3 regions of the Zoogloea sp. genome follow, and region 1 is predicted to be linked to each of the others. Evidence: predicted binding sites of a transcription regulator. Region 1 holds the regulator's gene; each other region holds the start of a gene.
What was found. The regulator FNR, encoded in region 1, switches genes on or off when oxygen is low (the NO sensors DNR and NnrR bind a similar motif). The targets are predictions, from matches to a motif close to TTGANCTAGNTCAA.

Region 1 (5,696 bases):
TCGGTGGGTAGCGTTACCGGCGTCGTCCAGCAGCAGCGCATCGCACGCATCCTGGCTGACGCGCTCAAGCTCAGCGGTGAAGGTGTGCCGGGGGCGAGGGAAGCCCGAAGGCGTGGTGCAGCCCGGTTGGCCGAGCAGCAGAGCCGCCTCCGGGGGCTTGACCTGCGGTTGCGTGCGGCTGTCGAGGAAACCCAGCAGCTGGTTGAGCTGGGTGGTGTTCTGGCCCGATCGGCCAAGATCGAGGCGGCTTATGGCGGCGGCTTCAGTGCAGCATTGATGCAGGTGTCGACGGATTTTGCCGAGGTGATCGCCCAGATCAAGCGGTCACTCGAGGTTCTTGGCAAGGAACGCCTCGTAAAGGATTAGGAAACCCATGAAACAGGCCCATTGCATCTACCAGGACGAGGAACACCGCTGGCTGGCGATCGCGCGGGATGCCACCAAGCCCGGTTACATCATCGATACCAATGAATACGTGGTGGTTCACGGCGATGAAGCCCTGCTGTGCGATCCGGGTGGCATCGAGATCTTTCCGGCGGTCTTTTCGGCCTTGTCGGCGGAGTGTGATCCGACAAGGCTGGCGGGGATCTTCGCGTCCCATCAGGATCCGGACATTATTTCCTCGCTGGCCTTGTGGCTGGAGTTCAAGCCTGATCTGAAGTGCTACACCAGCTGGTTGTGGCAGAGCTTTCTGCCTCATTTTGGCGGGCAGGACTCGACCTTCGTGCCGATCCCCGATCAGGGCACGACGATTCGTCTCGACGGCTTGGAACTGCAGGCTATTCCGGCCCATTACCTGCACTCGTCCGGCAATTTCCACCTGTACGATCCGAAGGCCAAGATCCTCTTTTCCGGCGATGTCGGCGCGGCCTTGCTGCCAGCGGATAACAACGATCTGTACGTCCAGGATTTTTCCCGCCACATCCGCCATGCGGAGGGCTTCCACAAGCGCTGGATGGGTTCGGACCGGGCCAAACGCGACTGGTGCGAGCGGGTCTCCCGCCTGGAGATCGACATGCTGGTGCCGCAGCATGGGGCCATCTACCAAGGGGCGGACGTGCAGCGTTTCATCAACTGGTTTGCCGCGCTGGAAGTCGGCGTGCTGCGCAGCTAAAGTGTCGCGGCCCCGCTTTTGCGGGGCCCGCCGGCAGCCGGGGCGCCGCGGCGGAAACACGGAGGCGCGGCATGTATCTGGCTCTCAAGCATTTTCACATTACCTGCGTGGTGCTCAGCGGTTGCGGCTTCGCGTTGCGGGGCTGGTGGTCGCTGAGCGGCTCACCGCTGCTGCAGGCCCGCCTGACGCGGGTACTGCCTCATCTCGTCGATTCCTGCTTGCTGGGGAGCGCGCTCGGCCTGGCCTGGATGGCGGCGCAGTATCCCTTCGTCCATGCCTGGCTGACCGCCAAGGTGCTCGGCTTGCTCGTCTATATCGGGCTGGGGAGTGTAGCGCTGAAGGCGACGCGCCCGCGCGCTCAGCGGGCTATTGCCTTGCTTGGCGCGCTGGCGACCCTGTCGTGGATCGTGTCGGTGGCGGTCAGCAAGAACCCGCTTGGCTGGCTGGCCTGGCTGTGAGGCCAGTCGCCGCCGTCAGGCGGCGTGGTGGTTGAGCAGGCGTTTCAGGCCCGGCGTGTCGAGAATGCGGATGTGCTTCTGCTGGACGGCAACGAGGCCTTCTTCCTGGAAGCGGGAGAAGGCGCGGGACACCGTTTCAAGCTTGAGGCCGAGATAGGAGCCGATTTCGTCGCGCGTCATGCGCAGGTGGAACTCGGACGGCGAGAAGCCCCGCGCTGTGAAGCGTTGGGACATGTTCAGCAGGAACGCCGCCAGGCGTTCCTCGGCGCGCATCGAGCCGAGCAGCATCATCACGCCATGATCGCGGACGATCTCGCGGCTCATGATCTTGTGGAACTGGTGTTGCAGGCTCTCTACCTCCCGTGACAGCTCTTCGAGCCGGTTGAACGGGATCACGCAGACCTCGCTGTCTTCCAGCGCGATGGCGTTGCAGGAGTGGTGTTCGGTGCTGATGCCGTCCAGGCCCAGCACTTCGCCGGTCATCTGGAAGCCGGTCACCTGGTCGCGCCCATCCTCGAGAATCACGTCGGTTTTGAAGGAGCCGGCGCGGATCGCATAGATCGCCTCGAAAGAGTCGCCGGAGCGGTAGAGGTGCTGCTGCCGCTTGATCTTGCGGCGGCTGCCGACGAGCTCGTCGAGCTGGTCGATCTCATTGGGGTCGAGGCCGAAGGGAAGACACAATTCCCGCAGGTTGCACTGGGAGCAAGCGACCTTGATGTCCACGACCGTCACCGGAATCACCGATTTCATCTGCACGCGCAATCACCTGAACTGGAAGGATTTACCAACGTTTGGGGCCCTTTGATCCACGTCAATACTGTTTTGGATCGATTCTGCGATCGTTCCGCGCAACCAACAGAAGTGCACCATGAACACGACACAAAAAGACCTGATATTCGATCCCGAGCTCATTCGCAAGTTTGATGTGAATGGCCCGAGGTATACGTCCTACCCGACCGCGGATCGCTTCGTCGAGGCGTTCAACTCCGAAGCCTTGAGCGACTGGCTCGGGAGACGCACCGTCGGCGGAATCGGCAAACCGCTCTCATTATACTTCCACATCCCTTTCTGCAATACGATCTGCTACTACTGCGCGTGCAACAAGATCATCACCAAGGATCATGGTCGCTCCGCCAAGTATCTGGATTATCTCGAAAAAGAAGTGGACATGCAGGCGGCCAGGCTCGATGGGCCGCGGGAAGTCCTGCAGTTGCATCTGGGCGGTGGCACCCCGACCTTCCTGTCCCACGACGAACTGCGTCGCCTGATGGGCATGGTCCGCAAGCACTTCACGCTGGTGCCGGACGGTGAGTATTCCATCGAGGTGGATCCGCGCAAGGTGGATGAAGCCACCGTCGCGCTGTTGGCTGAACTGGGTTTCAACCGCATGAGCGTCGGCATCCAGGATTTCAACCCGGATGTGCAGAAGGCGGTCAACCGCGTTCAGAGCGAGGAAGAAACCAAGCTGGTGATCGACGCGGCGCGGGCCCATGGCTTCAAGTCGGTCAGCGTGGACCTGATCTATGGCCTGCCCAAGCAGAACGTCATCAGCTTCAACCGTACCCTCGAGCAGATCCTGGCCCTGTCGCCGGATCGCCTGTCGATCTATAACTACGCGCACCTGCCGAGCCTGTTCAAGCCCCAGCGCCGCATCATCGACGCGCAGCTGCCGTCGGGCGAAACCAAGCTGCAGATTCTGCAACTGGCGATCCGCCGCCTGACCGAGGCTGGCTACGTGTATATCGGCATGGATCACTTCGCCAAGCCGGACGACGAGCTGACCACGGCCCAGCGCCAGGGGCGCCTCCACCGCAACTTCCAGGGTTATTCCACCTACGCGGAGTGCGACCTGCTGGCCTTCGGCGTGTCGGCGATCGGCAAGGTCGGGCCGACCTACGCGCAGAACGTGAAGACGCTCGACGAGTACTACGACATCATCGACACCGGTCGCCTGCCGGTGCTGCGCGGCATCGAGCTGACGCCGGATGACCTGCTGCGGCGGGCGATCATCCAGGCGCTGATGTGTCACTTCGAGCTGTCCATCGAGTCCATTGAGATTGCCCACCTGATCGACTTCAACAAGTACTTCGCGGCCGAACTCGCCGACCTGCGCGAGATGGAGAAGGGCGGCCTGTTGAAGATCGACAGGCAGTGGATCACCGTGCTGCCGGCGGGCCGCATGCTGGTACGCGCCATCGCGATGGTCTTCGACAAGTATCTGCGTGCCGATCGGGAGCGTACCCGTTACTCGAAGGTGATCTGAACTTCCGGCCGGCTGGCCGCTCCGAGGCGAGCGGGCTAGAATGCCGAGCCATGTGTTGGAACGCGCCCCGTGTTGCCCACGGGGCGTTTTTGTTTGTCCAGGTTGAATCTCCATGCCCGAAACCGGCTATTTCGCTGTCTTCCTTATCGGCCTGCTCGGCGGCACCCACTGTGTCGGCATGTGCGGCGGCATCGTCAGCGCACTGACCGTGCAGTTGCCCGGCCAGCGGCGCAGTGACTGGCCCCTGCACCTGGCCTACAACGTCGGGCGGATCAGCAGCTATACCCTGGCGGGTGCGGCGATGGGAGCGATCGGCACGGTCGGGCTGCTGTTCAACAACATCCTGCCGATCCAGTTGTTCCTGTACGTGGTTGCCAACCTGATGCTGGTGGCCCTCGGGCTCTACCTGACTGGTTTCACGCGGGCCCTGTCCGGCGTCGAGCGGCTCGGTCAGAAGCTGTGGGTGCGCATCCAGCCGCTGACCCGGCGTTTCCTGCCGGCGCGCAGCGTGGGCCAAGCCTTTCCCCTGGGGCTGCTGTGGGGTTTCCTGCCTTGCGGCCTGGTGTACAGCGTGCTTGCGACGGCCTTGGTGACCGGCTCGGCGGAGCGTGGTGCGGGACTGATGTTGGCCTTTGGCCTCGGCACGCTGCCCAACCTGCTGTTGGCCGGTATGGTACTCAAGCGTTTGCGTGACGTCGTGCGGAACCGGGCAGTGCGGACGGGGTCTGGACTGGTGGTGCTGGCTTTCGGCGTGTACGGTCTGGTGACGACACCGACTCTCGGCAGCAATCTGTGGAATGGCGTGGTCTGCCATTTCTGAGTTTTTCCTGTAAGGCGGAGCGAATTATGAAAATCCTGCTGGCCGTCGATGATTCTCCGGTTGCGCTACGTGTCGTTGCTCAGGTGATCGCCCTGGCTGGCGAACTGAAGAGCGCGCCGGATGTGCATGTACTGTACGTGCATCCGCCGATTCCCATCGAGTTCGCGACCCGCCACGTAGCCCGCGAGACCCTCGATACCTATTACAGGGATGAGGGCGAGGGTGTGCTCAAGGAGCCGGTGGCCCGCCTCAAGGCGGCCGGTCTGCCGGTGACGCCGCATATCCATGTGGGGCAGCCGGCCGATGTGGTGCTGCATCAGGCTGCCGTATTGGAGTGCGACTACCTGTGCCTCGGCCGGCACGGCCGCAGCGTGGTGGCCGATCTGTTCGTCGGATCGGTGGCGACGCGGGTGCTGCAGCGGGCAACACTGCCCGTGCTGCTGGTGGGCTGAGGGACGCGGGCAATGGGGAACGAGCCAGGTACGCGTTACGACCTGCCGGTCTCCGGGATGAGCTGTGCGGCCTGTGCAACGCGGCTCGAAAAGGTACTCAACCGATTGCCCGGCATCAGTGCCGAGGTCAATTTCGGCACCGGCAAGGCTCGTCTGGCCGCGGCGCCCGATGGTGCCGGTGCGCCGGACATCCTGGCGGCAATCCGCAAGGCCGGTTTCGATGTGGCGCCGCAGACGCTGCAGTTGAGCCTGTCCGGCATGAGCTGTGCCGCCTGCGCGGCGCGCATCGAGAAGGTGGTTAACCGCCTGCCCGGCGTGGAGGGCAGCGTCAATTTCGCTGCGGAAAGCGCGCGCGTCCGCTACGTGCCGGGGCTGTCCGAACCGGCGGTGATCATCGCTGCCATCCACAAGGCGGGTTTCACAGCGACGCCTGTCGTCGCCCGTGATCGGGAGGCCGACAAGCTGCGCAAGGAGGCCGAGTTCCGCACCGAGCTGCGGCTGTTCTGGATTTCGGCGCTGCTCAGCGCACCCTTCCTGGTCCAGATGGTCGGGATGTTCTCCGGCGTTCTGGGGGCGGGCGAGCATCATG
Region 2 (5,696 bases), on a different contig from region 1:
TCTTGTAGCCGGCGGCCAGGTTGTTGACGTCATACACCACGATGGACTGGGAAATCGCCGGATCCGGGTTCAGCGGGGCGTCGGAGTACAGGTGCTTGGACTTCGGATGGCTCTTGATGAACAGCGCGCCTCCGCCCGGGCCCTTCAGCGATTCGACCATCTTCCAAGCGTACTGCGGGTGCTTGGCCGGGTCGGTGCCGATCAGCGCGATGGTGTCGTCGCCGAGGTGACCGGTGGACCACACCGGACCGTACTTAGGATGGATGAAGTTGGCGCCGCGGCCCGGGTGCGGGATCTTGCCCACGTCGATGAGGCCGGCCAGCTTGCCGTCCTTCATGTCGATGGCGCCGATCTTGTTGGACTGGTTGGCTGCCACCATGAAGTAGCGCTTGCTGCTGTCCAGGCCGCCGTCATGCAGGAACTTGGCGACCGGAATTTCCTTGGTGGAGATGGTGTTGAGGTCGGTGTAGTTGACCAGCAGGGTCTTGCCGGTTTCCTTCACATTGACCAGGAACTCGGGCTTGTAGTGGGACGCCACGATGGAGGCGACGCGCGGCTCCGGGTGGTATTCCTGGTCGCCGACGGTCATGCCGCGGGTGGCCATGATCTTCAGCGGCTCGAGGGTGTCGCCGTTCATGATCACGTACTGGGGCGGCCAGTAGGAGCCGGCGATGGCCAGCTTGTCTTCGTAGCCCTTGAACTTGGAGGTCTCGACGGAGCGGGCCTCGAGGCCGGTGCGGATCTCGGCGACGTTGTCCGGCTTCTCCATCCACAGGTCGATCATGTTGATCTTGGCGTCGCGGCCGATCACGAACAGGTAGCGGCCGGAGGCGGACACGCGGGAGATATGCACCGCGTAGCCGGTCTTGACCACGTTGATGATCTTCTTGGTGTCGCCGTCGATGAGCGCAATCTCACCCGTGTCGCGCAGGGTGGTCGAGAAGATGTTCTCGATGTTGTAGTTGTTCATCTTCTTCTTCGGCCGCTGCTCGGGCGGCACGATGACCTTCCAGGTCGCCTTCATTTCCTTCAGGCCGTATTCCGGCGGCTGCGGAGGCGTCTGCTGGACGTAGCGGGCCATCAGGTCGACGGTGTCGTCGTCGAATTCACCGGAGGTGCCCCAGTTGGGCATGCCGGCGGGAGAGCCGTACTTGATGAAGACCTTCAGGTAGTCGGTGCCGGCGGCGAGGGTCTTCTCCGGCGTCAGCGGCTTGCCGGTGGCGCCCTTGCGCAGCACGCCGTGACAGCCGGCGCAGCGTTCGAAGTAGATCTGGCGTGCCTTGTCGAATTCCGCCTTGGTCATCGGCGGGGCCTTCGGGTTGATGTCCTGGTACATCTCCACATTGGCCAGCGGTGATCCGGCCGCCTGGTACTTGGCAGCGGGATCGTTCGTCGATGTCTTCGGCTCTTCGGCGAAGGCTTGCGACAGGGCCAGCGGCAGCAAGGCCGCGGCGATCGCTCCGGTTTTCCACATACTCATCGTGCATCTCCCTTTATGAACCCAACGAGCGGCCTATCCCGCTTGCGGCGAAGAGTGCGCTTCGGGGGTATTCCCCTTCCTTGACTCGGGTCAAGTTCGAAAAAGGTAGTCGGCTGATAGATTGCGGTCGTCATGATTCCGGGAGTTCCGCCATGCCTCCGTCCGCCACCGCCAGCTTCGGCCTGCCTGCCGCCGGCACCCTGCGTGCCTTTGTCGATCAGCTTGTCGGTGGCCGCGGCAGCGCCCCGGCCGAGACCTTCAAGCCGCTTGCCAGCGGTATCCGCCCGCCGGGGCGGGTGGCGCTGGTCGGCGCCGGGCCCGGCGACCCCGAGCTGCTGACGCTGCGCGCTGCGCGGCTGATCGGCGAGGCCGATGCGTTGGTCGTGGATCACCTGGTTGGTGATGGCGTGCTGGACTTCGCCCGGCCCGACGCGGAGCGCATCTATGTCGGCAAGGAGGCCGGTCATCACACCTTGCCGCAGGAAGACATCAACCGTCTGCTCGTCGAACTGGCCCGTGACGGCCGTCGGGTGGTCCGCCTGAAGGGTGGCGACCCCTTCATCTTCGGGCGCGGGGGCGAGGAGTTGGAAGAGCTGCTGGCCGCCGGCATCCCCTTCGAGGTGGTGCCGGGCGTCACCGCCGCCTGCGGCGTGGCGGCCTACGCCGGTATTCCGCTGACTCACCGTGATTACGCCCAGTCGGTGGTGTTTGCCACCGGTCACCGCCGTGCTGGGGAATCGGCGCTCGACTGGACGGCGCTGGCGCGCCCGCACCAGACCGCGGTGATCTACATGGGCGTTGGCATGTTGCTGTCCCACTGCGCGGCGCTGATCGCCCACGGCCGCGCCCCGCAGACCCCGGCGGCGCTGGTCGAGAACGGCACCACGCCGCGCCAGCGCATCGTCACCGGAACCCTCGAGACCTTGCCGGACAAGGCCACCCTGGCCGGCATCCGCCCGCCGGCGCTGCTGATCGTCGGCGAGGTGGTCAGCCTGGCTGGCAAGCTCGCCTGGTTCGACGGCGCGGCCGCAGGGGCTGGGGCGGCGGTGATGGCGTAGCCCTGCGGGGCTGGTTTCTGGGGAATCCGTGGGGGCGAATGAATTCGCCCCCACGGATTCTTGTGGGATATGCACATCATTGGTGCATATTCCGGTGTTCATTGTGGTGCATGGCGTACGGCATGCTGTCTGGCCGGTAGGCCCGATCCCTCTTTTGATACTCCCAAAGCCCTTCTTTGGCGCCGGATTGCAACATCCGAGCAATGGGCGCGGCGTAAACCGCTTGGCGTGAAGTTTGCTACGTCAAGCAATGATTCTGAAAACCGCGCCCCAAGAACGGAGTATCCAGTGACCATCCATGTCGCCCTCAATCACCTGACCTCCTACAAGTACGACCGGCCGATCAATGTCGGCCCGCAAGTCGTCCGTCTGCGGCCCGCTCCCCACAGCCGCACGCGCATCCTGTCCTACTCCCTGAAGGTGCTGCCCAAGCCCCATTTCATCAACTGGCAGCAGGACCCGCAGTCCAACTACCTGGCGCGCCTGGTCTTCCCGGAGAAGGTCACCGAGTTCAGCGTGGAGGTGGATCTGGTTGCCGAGATGTCGGTGATCAACCCGTTCGACTTCTTCCTGGAGCCGGAGGCCGAGAACTTCCCGTTCGAATACGCCGGCGCCCTCAGCCACGAGCTGGCCCCGTACCGTCTGAAGGACGAGGCCACGCCGGAGTTCAAGAAGTACCTGGACGGCATCTCCCGCGACAAGACCCGGGTGGTGGACTTTCTGGTCAAGCTCAACGCCGACCTGCAGCAGCACATCGGCTACGTGATCCGCATGGAACCGGGCGTGCAGACGCCGGAAGAGACGCTGACCAAGCGTACCGGCTCGTGCCGCGATTCGGCCTGGCTGCTGGTCCAGCTGCTGCGCCACCTGGGCCTGGCGGCGCGCTTCGTGTCCGGCTACCTGATCCAGCTGAAGGCCGACGTGAAATCCCTCGACGGCCCGTCCGGCACCGAGGTGGACTTCACCGACCTGCACGCGTGGACCGAGGTCTACCTGCCCGGCGCCGGCTGGGTCGGCCTCGATCCGACCTCGGGCCTGTTCGCCGGCGAAGGCCACATCCCGCTGGCCGCCTCTCCCGACCCGTCGTCGGCAGCGCCGATCTCCGGCCTCATCGACGAGTGCGAGTGCGAGTTCGAGCACCTCATGAAGGTCACCCGCGTGAAGGAAGCGCCGCGGGTCACCAAGCCCTACACCGAGGAGCAGTGGGCCGAGATCGAGGCCCTCGGCCATCGCATCGACGCCGACCTCGACGCCAACGACATGCGCCTGACGATGGGCGGCGAGCCGACCTTCGTGTCCATTGACGATCCGGACGGTGCCGAGTGGAACACCGAGGCGATGGGCCCGACCAAGCGCATCCGCGCCGAAGATCTCTACCATCGCCTGCGCGAGAAGTACGGCCCCAATGGCCTGGCCCACTTCGGCCAGGGCAAGTGGTATCCGGGCGAGCAGCTGCCGCGCTGGTCGCTGACCTGCTTCTGGCGCAAGGACGGCGAGCCGATCTGGACCAACCCGGACCTGATCGCCGACGCCTCCGCCCCGGGCGAAGTGGATGCTGCCCAGGCCAATGCCTTCCTCGCCGGCATCGCCGAACGGCTGGCGCTGGACCCGCGGCGGGTCTTCCCGGCCTACGAGGACGCCTTCTACTACCTTTGGCGGGAACGCCGTCTGCCGGGCAACGTGGATCCCTTCGACGCGCGCCTCGACGACCCGCTGGAGCGCGACCGCATCCGCCGCGTCTATGAACATGGCCTGCCCAACCCGGTCGGCTACGTGCTGCCGGTCAGCCTCAACAGCTACACCGGCGACTGGCAGACCGGCCCGTGGTTCCTGCGCGATGAACGCTGCTACCTGATCCCCGGCGACTCGCCGCTGGGCTACCGCTTGCCGCTGGATTCCCAGCCGTGGGTGGCGAAGGGCGACTACCCCTACGTCAATCCGCCCGACCACCACCAGGTTTTCCCGCCGCTGCCCGAGTACGCCGCGATCCGCCGCCAGCTGCCGGGCGGCCAGACCGCCGTGCTCAACGCGCTGAAGGACGGCGAGGCCGGCTTCGGCTCGTCCGCCGCCGCGCGTGCCGCCGCTGCGCTGAAGGCCGCCCGCGACGCCGAGAAGCTGAGCCCCACCGACCGCCAGCCGGAGCCCTTCAAGTCCGCCGACTGGATCGTCCGCACCGCCATGTGCGCCGAGCCGCGAAACGGCACGATGCACATCTTCATGCCGCCGCTGGCCAGCCTCGAGAAGTACCTGGAACTGGTCGCCGCCATCGAGGCGACCGCCGAGGCCCTCGGCACGCCGGTGGTCATCGAGGGCTACGAGCCGCCATCCGACCCGCGCCTGACCCACTTCCGCATCACCCCCGACCCCGGCGTGATCGAGGTGAACATCCACCCGTCGCGCAACTGGGAAGAGCTGGTGGACCGCACCACCCACCTCTACGAGGCGGCTCACTACTCGCGCCTGACCACCGAGAAGTTCATGGTGGACGGTCGCCATACCGGCACCGGCGGCGGCAACCACTTCGTGCTCGGCGGCGCCACTCCGGCTGATTCGCCCTTCCTGCGCCGGCCGGACCTGCTGCGCAGCCTGATTTCCTACTGGCACAACCATCCGAGCCTGTCCTACCTGTTCTCCGGCCTGTTCATCGGCCCGACCAGTCAGGCGCCGCGCATCGACGAGGCGCGCAACGACTCGGTGTACGAAATCGAGACGGCCTTCCGCCAGTTCCCGAAGGTCGGCGAGGAGGTGCCGCCGTGGCTGATCGACCGCCTGCTGCGCAACCTGCTCATCGACGTGACCGGCAACACCCACCGTTCCGAGTTCTGCATCGACAAGCTGTACTCGCCGGACGGCCCCACTGGCCGCCTCGGCCTGCTCGAACTGCGCGCCTTCGAGATGCCGCCCCACGCGCGCATGTCGCTGGCCCAGCAACTGCTGCTGCGCGGCCTGCTGGCACGCTTCTGGGACAAGCCCTATGCGCCGGAGCGCCTGGTGCGCTGGGGTACCGAGCTGCATGACCGCTTCCTGCTGCCGCACTTCGTTGAGCAGGACTTCAACGACGTGATCGAGGACATGCAGGGTCACGGCCTCGATTTCAAGCCGGAGTGGTTCGCGCCGCACATGGAGTTCCGCTTCCCGAAGATCGGCGACTTCGCGGT
Region 3 (5,696 bases), on a different contig from region 1:
AAGTGGGAGATGCTGAACTCTTCGAGGGCGATGCGCTTGCCCTTCAGGTCGGCGAAGCCCTTGATCTTGTCGCTGACCATCAGCGCGTCGTTGCCGGCCGAGTTGTCATTGACCAGCACCGCCTTCACCGGCACGCCCTTGGCCAGCGGGCCCATCGTGTCGGACCAGGTCTGGCAGTTGGCGTCGAGCTGGCCGGAGGACAGCGCGGAGATGGAGTCGGTGTAGTTGGAGAACCACACCAGCTTCACGTCGGCCTTGTGCTTCTTGAAGAAGCCCTTCTGCTCGGCCACGTACCAGGCCACCCAGCCCGGCCAGTCGGAAACGCCGACCTTGACCTCGGCGAGGGCCGGCGCCGGTGCGGCGAGCAGCGCACTGCCCAGGCCCAGCACGGCGAGGGTGGTCTTGAGACGCTTGACGATGGAGTAAGTGGCGGTGGCGCGCGTGTCGCGGAGGACGGTCGGACGAACGCGGCGGGTGTCGGTCTGGTACATGAAGGGCTCCTGTCGTTTGGGAGAAAACGGGCGAGAGGGCGCTTCATCCAAAGCGTTCCTCCCGGGCTTTTATCCCTCCGTGGAGCCACGACATGCCTGCTCGGCCTGTTGCAGCCGGCAGCTCTCGGACCAGACATCCCCCGATATGTGCGCATATCCGAAACGGGACCGGAACCCTAGCCACCCTTCGATGAAACGAACGCGATACAGCGCGATTCGCTCCCTCTCGCCGATCGTTTAGCAATAGCGGTGCCAGTTGTCGTGACAATCCCGTGAAAGCCTTGTGGACACTGGCCTGCCAGGGTTTTGTCGAGCGGGATGCGGGTGGAGTCCGGCATCTCGCACTGGCCATGCCGAAAGGGTGCATGCACCGCCGTGGTGCCGCCGGAAATGGGCAGGCACGCCGCGGGTGCATCGCCGGAGGGCGTGCCGTGCCCGGATTGGGTGGGGCGGATTGCGTCGCCATGTATATGCAAGCTCGGCATCGCATCCATCCCCGCGCTGGCTGGTCCGCTTTCTGCTAGGAGGACGGCGCGCATATCCGGAACCTCAATCGGAGTCTTCTCTCGTGATGCTTGATAAAGCCATCGCAGGGTCGCTGTGCGCCCTGTCCGTCCTCGCCGCTTCCGTCAGCCCTGCCTTCGCCGCCGATGAAGTAGCACCGCCCTACACCCTTACCCGACACGTGGATCTCGCCAGCCGCTACTACCTGCGCGGCGCGACGACGACCTATGGCAACGCCAAGCCCGGCCTCGGCAACCAGGGCGCGGACGCCCCCGAGTCGGACCGCTTCACACCCCAGTGGGGCGTCGACTTCACCCATGAAAGCGGTTTCTACCTGGGCTACTGGGCGTCGGCGATCAACTACTCGTACAAGCAGCTGGGCCGTTCCTACGACCAGTACGCGGCCACCGGCAATGTGGCGGTCAGCGACTTCCAGGACGGCAAGTCGGTGGAGAACGACTTCTACGGCGGCTACACCGGCAAGCTTGGCGACGTCTCCTACACGCTGGGCCTGACCGCCTACTACTACCTCAACGGCCGCCACGCCAATGCCACCGAGACCAAGCTCGGCCTGGCCTGGCAGGAGTACGCGCTGAACGCGCAGACCCTGCTCAACGACACCGTGTGGGGCAACCGCGGCGACACCTACTGGACGCTCAACTACACCCGCCCGCTGCCGGCCGAGTTGACCTTCACGGCCAGCCTCGGCTGGTACACCTACGCGCGGGAGGGCAAGTACCTGGGCACCGGCGACGCCGCCACGGGTGGATCCTGCGCGCCGGGCACCGCCTTCGTCGTCAACGGCTGCTTCGCCGGCAAGGGCCCGATCAGCGACGGCTTCCGCCACCTCGTCCTCGGCCTGTCCCAGCCCATCGGCAGCACCGGCCTGACGTGGACGCTGCAGGGCATCATCGGCGGCGACAACCGCTTCGGCGTGAACCAGGTGAGCAAGCTGGTGGGGCTGATCAGCTACGGGTTCTGAGCAGGGTCTTCATGAAGTGAGGGATCCGCCCGCCATTCCATGGGGAGAATGAATTCGCCCCCACGGGCATTCGCCTTCCCGGCGTATTTCCCTGATGCTCCTGCGCAGAATTGACCAGCATCAATTCCCCGATCTGTATCGGCAGTAAACCATTTCATCTGTTCCTTCCGCGGCCGGGCCGGTGGCGAAGAATGGCGGCTGCCGAGCAATGGGGAAAACGATGACTGCCAATACCATGACTGTAGCGGGACCGGATTTCGAGGAGGCGCCGGGCGGGCGGATTCCCGGCAACAAGGGGATCTGGGTCGGGATCTGCTGCGAGTTCGTAGAATTCCTGGTGCTCTTCGTCGTCTATTTCGTCGCCCGCGCCCATTTTCCGGAGGCCTTCGAGAAAGGCGCGGAGGGCTTGTCCACCACGCTTGGCACCGTCATCACGCTGGTGATGATCAGCAGCAGTTTCTGCATCGCCTGTTCCACGGCGCTGATCCGCGTCGGGCGGCGCCGGGCCTCGATTGCCTGGCTGGTTGGCGGGCTGGTGCTGGCGCTGGGCTATCCGCTCGCCAAGATCATCGAGATCCAGTGGAACCTGGCCCATGGCATCGACGGGCAGGCCGGCATCTTCTCGGGCGTTTATTACTACCTGACCTTCAACCACATGGTGCATGCGGTGTGGGGCATCCTCGGCATCCTGTGGGTGCTGGCGCGCCACTTGGCTGGCGGCTATTCGGCCGACGACTACAGCGGCCTGGAGGCGCTGGCCTGCTACTGGCACGCCACCGACATCATCTGGCTGGTCATCTTCTCCTTCTTCTACGTGCTGGTGTGAGCATGAACGACATGCATTGTGAATCGGCGGCTCCGCTGGCGCCGCTCGTGAAGACCTGGCTCGGTCTGCTCGCGCTGACCGGGCTGTCGCTGCTGCTAGGCCATGGGTTGCACGGCCAGGTCGGGCTGCAATGGTTGGTGGCCGCCATCCTGTGGCTGAAGGGCTGGCTGGTGATCCGCCACTTCATCGAAGCCGACCGCGCCCATCCGCTGATCCGCCGCGTGCTGTACGGCTTCATCACGATCACGCCGGTGCTGCTGCTGGTGACCGCTCTGTTCGGCCGCCAGCTGGCACGGCTGACGACGCTGTAGGTGGTGAGGCCCGCGCGGCGGCTTCGGCCGCATGTAGGCCGCCAATAATTGCCGGATCCCGATAGCCGCCTGCCGTTTCCGGACAGGCGGCGGCCTTGTCCCGACATATCGTCCTTCCGCCCGCCCGGCCTCCGGGTTTCAGGGCGGGCGCGTCAAGCGGACCACAACGATATGAGGAGACAAGGCATGACGGTAAGCACAAGCACATTGACGGCCGTCCTGGATTCCGTACTGGACCAGGCGGTGCACCGGGCCGGCGGGGTGCCCGGCGTGGTGGCGATGGCCACCGACCGGGACGGCAATTTCTACGAAGGCTGCGCGGGGCTGCGGGAGCTGGGCGCCGAGTCGGCGATGACGCTCGATTCGGTCTTCGCGATCTTTTCCACCACCAAGGCGCTGACCGGCACCTGCGCGATGCAGCTCATCGAGGAGGGGCGCCTGTCGCTGGCCGACCCGGTGCGTAAGTACCTGCCCGAGTTCGCTGAGCTTCAGGTGCTTGACGGCTTCGACGCGGCGGGCCAGCCGCGCACGCGGCCGCCGAAGCGCGACGTGACGATCAACGACCTGTTCCTGCACACCTCCGGCCTCGGCTACGAGTTCTTCAGCCAGGACGACCTGCAGTACCGCACGGCGAAGGAGATCCCGACCATCGTGTCGTGCGAGTTCCCGTCCATCCGCAGCGTGCTGCTGCACGATCCGGGCGAGCGGTGGACCTACGGCGTCAACATCGACTGGCTCGGGCTGGTGGTCGAGGCGCTGCGTGGCCAGCGCCTCGGCGAGGTGATGAAGGAGCGGATCTTCGAACCGCTGGGCATGGCGGACATCGGCTTCACGATGTCCGAGTCCATGCGGGCGCGCCGTGTGACCATCCACGAGCGGGCCGCCAACGGCGCGCTCAGCCCGTTGCCCGAACTGGTGCTGCCGCAGCCACCGGCGATGGACTGCGGCGGCCACGGCCTGTACGCGACGGTCGGCGAGTACATGAAGTTCATCCGCATGCTCCTCAACGACGGCGCCGGCCCCCACGGCCGCGTGCTGCGCCCGGAGACGGTGGCGCTGATGGCCCGCGACGGGCTCGGTTCCCTCGAATGCACCGGTTGGCCCACGTCGATCCCGTCCCTCGCCAACGCCGGCAGCTTCTTCCCCGGCGTGCCGAAGGGCTGGGCCTACACTTTCATGACCAACCGCGCGCCGACCCCGTCGGGCCGCCCGGCCAATTCCCTGGCCTGGGCCGGGCTGGCCAATTCCTTCTACTGGATCGACCGCCAGACCGGCATCGGCGGCTACTGGGCGACCCAGTTGCTGCCCTTCCAGGACTGCGTGGCCTACCCGCAGTTCGTGGAGTTCGAGACGGCGGTCTATCACCACCGCTGAGACCACTGCGGCACCCCTTCCCAAAAATTGCCGGCGCGCGACAGGCGCATGCCGGAACGAGACATGGCCCGATCGGGGGCCTGTCACAGTAAGCCCCGGCGTCAGGCCGTCCCGAATGCGAGAGACGGCCGCCGCCACCCAGAGGAGATGTGGAGACATGAAACGACGTACCCCCACGGGCCGTCGCTGGCACGCTGTTGCCTGCGCCGTGGCCCTTGCCGTGCCCGGGCTGGCTGCCGCCGTGACCATCGATGCCGGCGACTACACCTACCTGCCGGCCGGCACCAGCCTGGCCGTCGGCTATTACCAGCACACCGAGGGCCGCCAGCTCTACGCCGGCGGCAAGCGGGTGGCCGACCAGGCCCGCGTCGAGGCGGACGTGGGCATCCTGCGCGGCGCGCATTACGTGGATGTCGGCGGCCTCACCATGGCGCCCCAGTTCCTGCTGCCCTTCGGCCGTGTGCATACCGGCGGCGACCTGGCAGGCGTGGATGCCACCAACGGCGTCGGCGACCTGATCCTGGCGTCCACCCTCCACCTGATGAAGGACCCGGAAGGCCGCCGCGCCTTCGCGGTGACGCCCTGGCTGTGGCTGCCCACCGGCCGCTACGACCGCAATGCGCCACTCAACCCCTTCGGCGAGAACCGCTGGAAGTTCGCGCTGCAGACGGGCTGGATCACGCCGCTGTCGGAACGCTTCACGCTGGACCTGATCGCCGACGGCCAGGTCTTCGGCCGCAACGGGGACTACGGCCCTGCCGGCGCGACGCTCAGGCAGCGCCCCGCTTGGGAGCTGCAGTCCCACCTTCGCTACAATTTCGGCGCGGCCACGTGGGTGGGCGGCATGCTGTCCCAGGCGGGCGGCGGCGAGACGGAGATCGACGGCATCGCCCAGGGCGACCGCCAGCGCCGTACCAAGGCCTTGCTGAGCGTGGCGCATTTCGTGGCGCCGGGCTGGCAGGTGCTGACCTCGCTGGGGCGGGATCTGTCCGTCCGCACGGGCGTCAAGGAGGATGCACGGCTCAACCTGCGCCTGCTGAAAGTGTTCTGAGTTCGCCCTTCGCCCCGGGAGCGCCGCCCGGGGCGGTCGCAAGGTCTTGGGAGCTGCCATGGAAAGCCTGTGCAATGCCCTCGTCGTGGATGCCGGCGGACGGCCGACCGACGCCCACCAACTGATTGCTACTCGTGACTTCGATGAACTGGAGGCG

Region 2: the regulator FNR is predicted to act here: its motif matches at 1,561-1,574, upstream of cobA (uroporphyrinogen-III C-methyltransferase).
Region 3: the regulator FNR is predicted to act here: its motif matches at 2,088-2,101, upstream of ACE3RX_RS03615 (cytochrome c oxidase subunit 3 family protein).

The regions. Positions count from the first base shown of each region.
Region 1 is NZ_JAYSDK010000027.1:11,476-17,171, forward strand. It holds gene ACE3RX_RS15910 (chemotaxis protein) at 1-366, shown strand, start outside; gene ACE3RX_RS15915 (MBL fold metallo-hydrolase) at 374-1,114, shown strand; gene ACE3RX_RS15920 (SirB2 family protein) at 1,186-1,572, shown strand; gene fnr (fumarate/nitrate reduction transcriptional regulator Fnr) at 1,588-2,322, opposite strand; gene hemN (oxygen-independent coproporphyrinogen III oxidase) at 2,441-3,835, shown strand; gene ACE3RX_RS15935 (sulfite exporter TauE/SafE family protein) at 3,948-4,655, shown strand; gene ACE3RX_RS15940 (universal stress protein) at 4,682-5,107, shown strand; gene ACE3RX_RS15945 (heavy metal translocating P-type ATPase) at 5,120-5,696, shown strand, end outside.
Region 2 is NZ_JAYSDK010000004.1:20,052-25,747, reverse strand. It holds gene ACE3RX_RS03425 (cytochrome D1 domain-containing protein) at 1-1,480, opposite strand, end outside; gene cobA (uroporphyrinogen-III C-methyltransferase) at 1,633-2,538, shown strand; gene ACE3RX_RS03415 (DUF2126 domain-containing protein) at 2,827-5,696, shown strand, end outside.
Region 3 is NZ_JAYSDK010000004.1:61,769-67,464, reverse strand. It holds gene ACE3RX_RS03625 (ABC transporter substrate-binding protein) at 1-491, opposite strand, end outside; guanidine-I (ykkC/yxkD leader) riboswitch at 548-682, opposite strand; gene ACE3RX_RS03620 (TorF family putative porin) at 1,063-1,977, shown strand; gene ACE3RX_RS03615 (cytochrome c oxidase subunit 3 family protein) at 2,198-2,803, shown strand; gene ACE3RX_RS03610 (hypothetical protein) at 2,806-3,114, shown strand; gene ACE3RX_RS03605 (serine hydrolase domain-containing protein) at 3,301-4,488, shown strand; gene ACE3RX_RS03600 (transporter) at 4,646-5,539, shown strand; gene ACE3RX_RS03595 (AraC family transcriptional regulator) at 5,598-5,696, shown strand, end outside.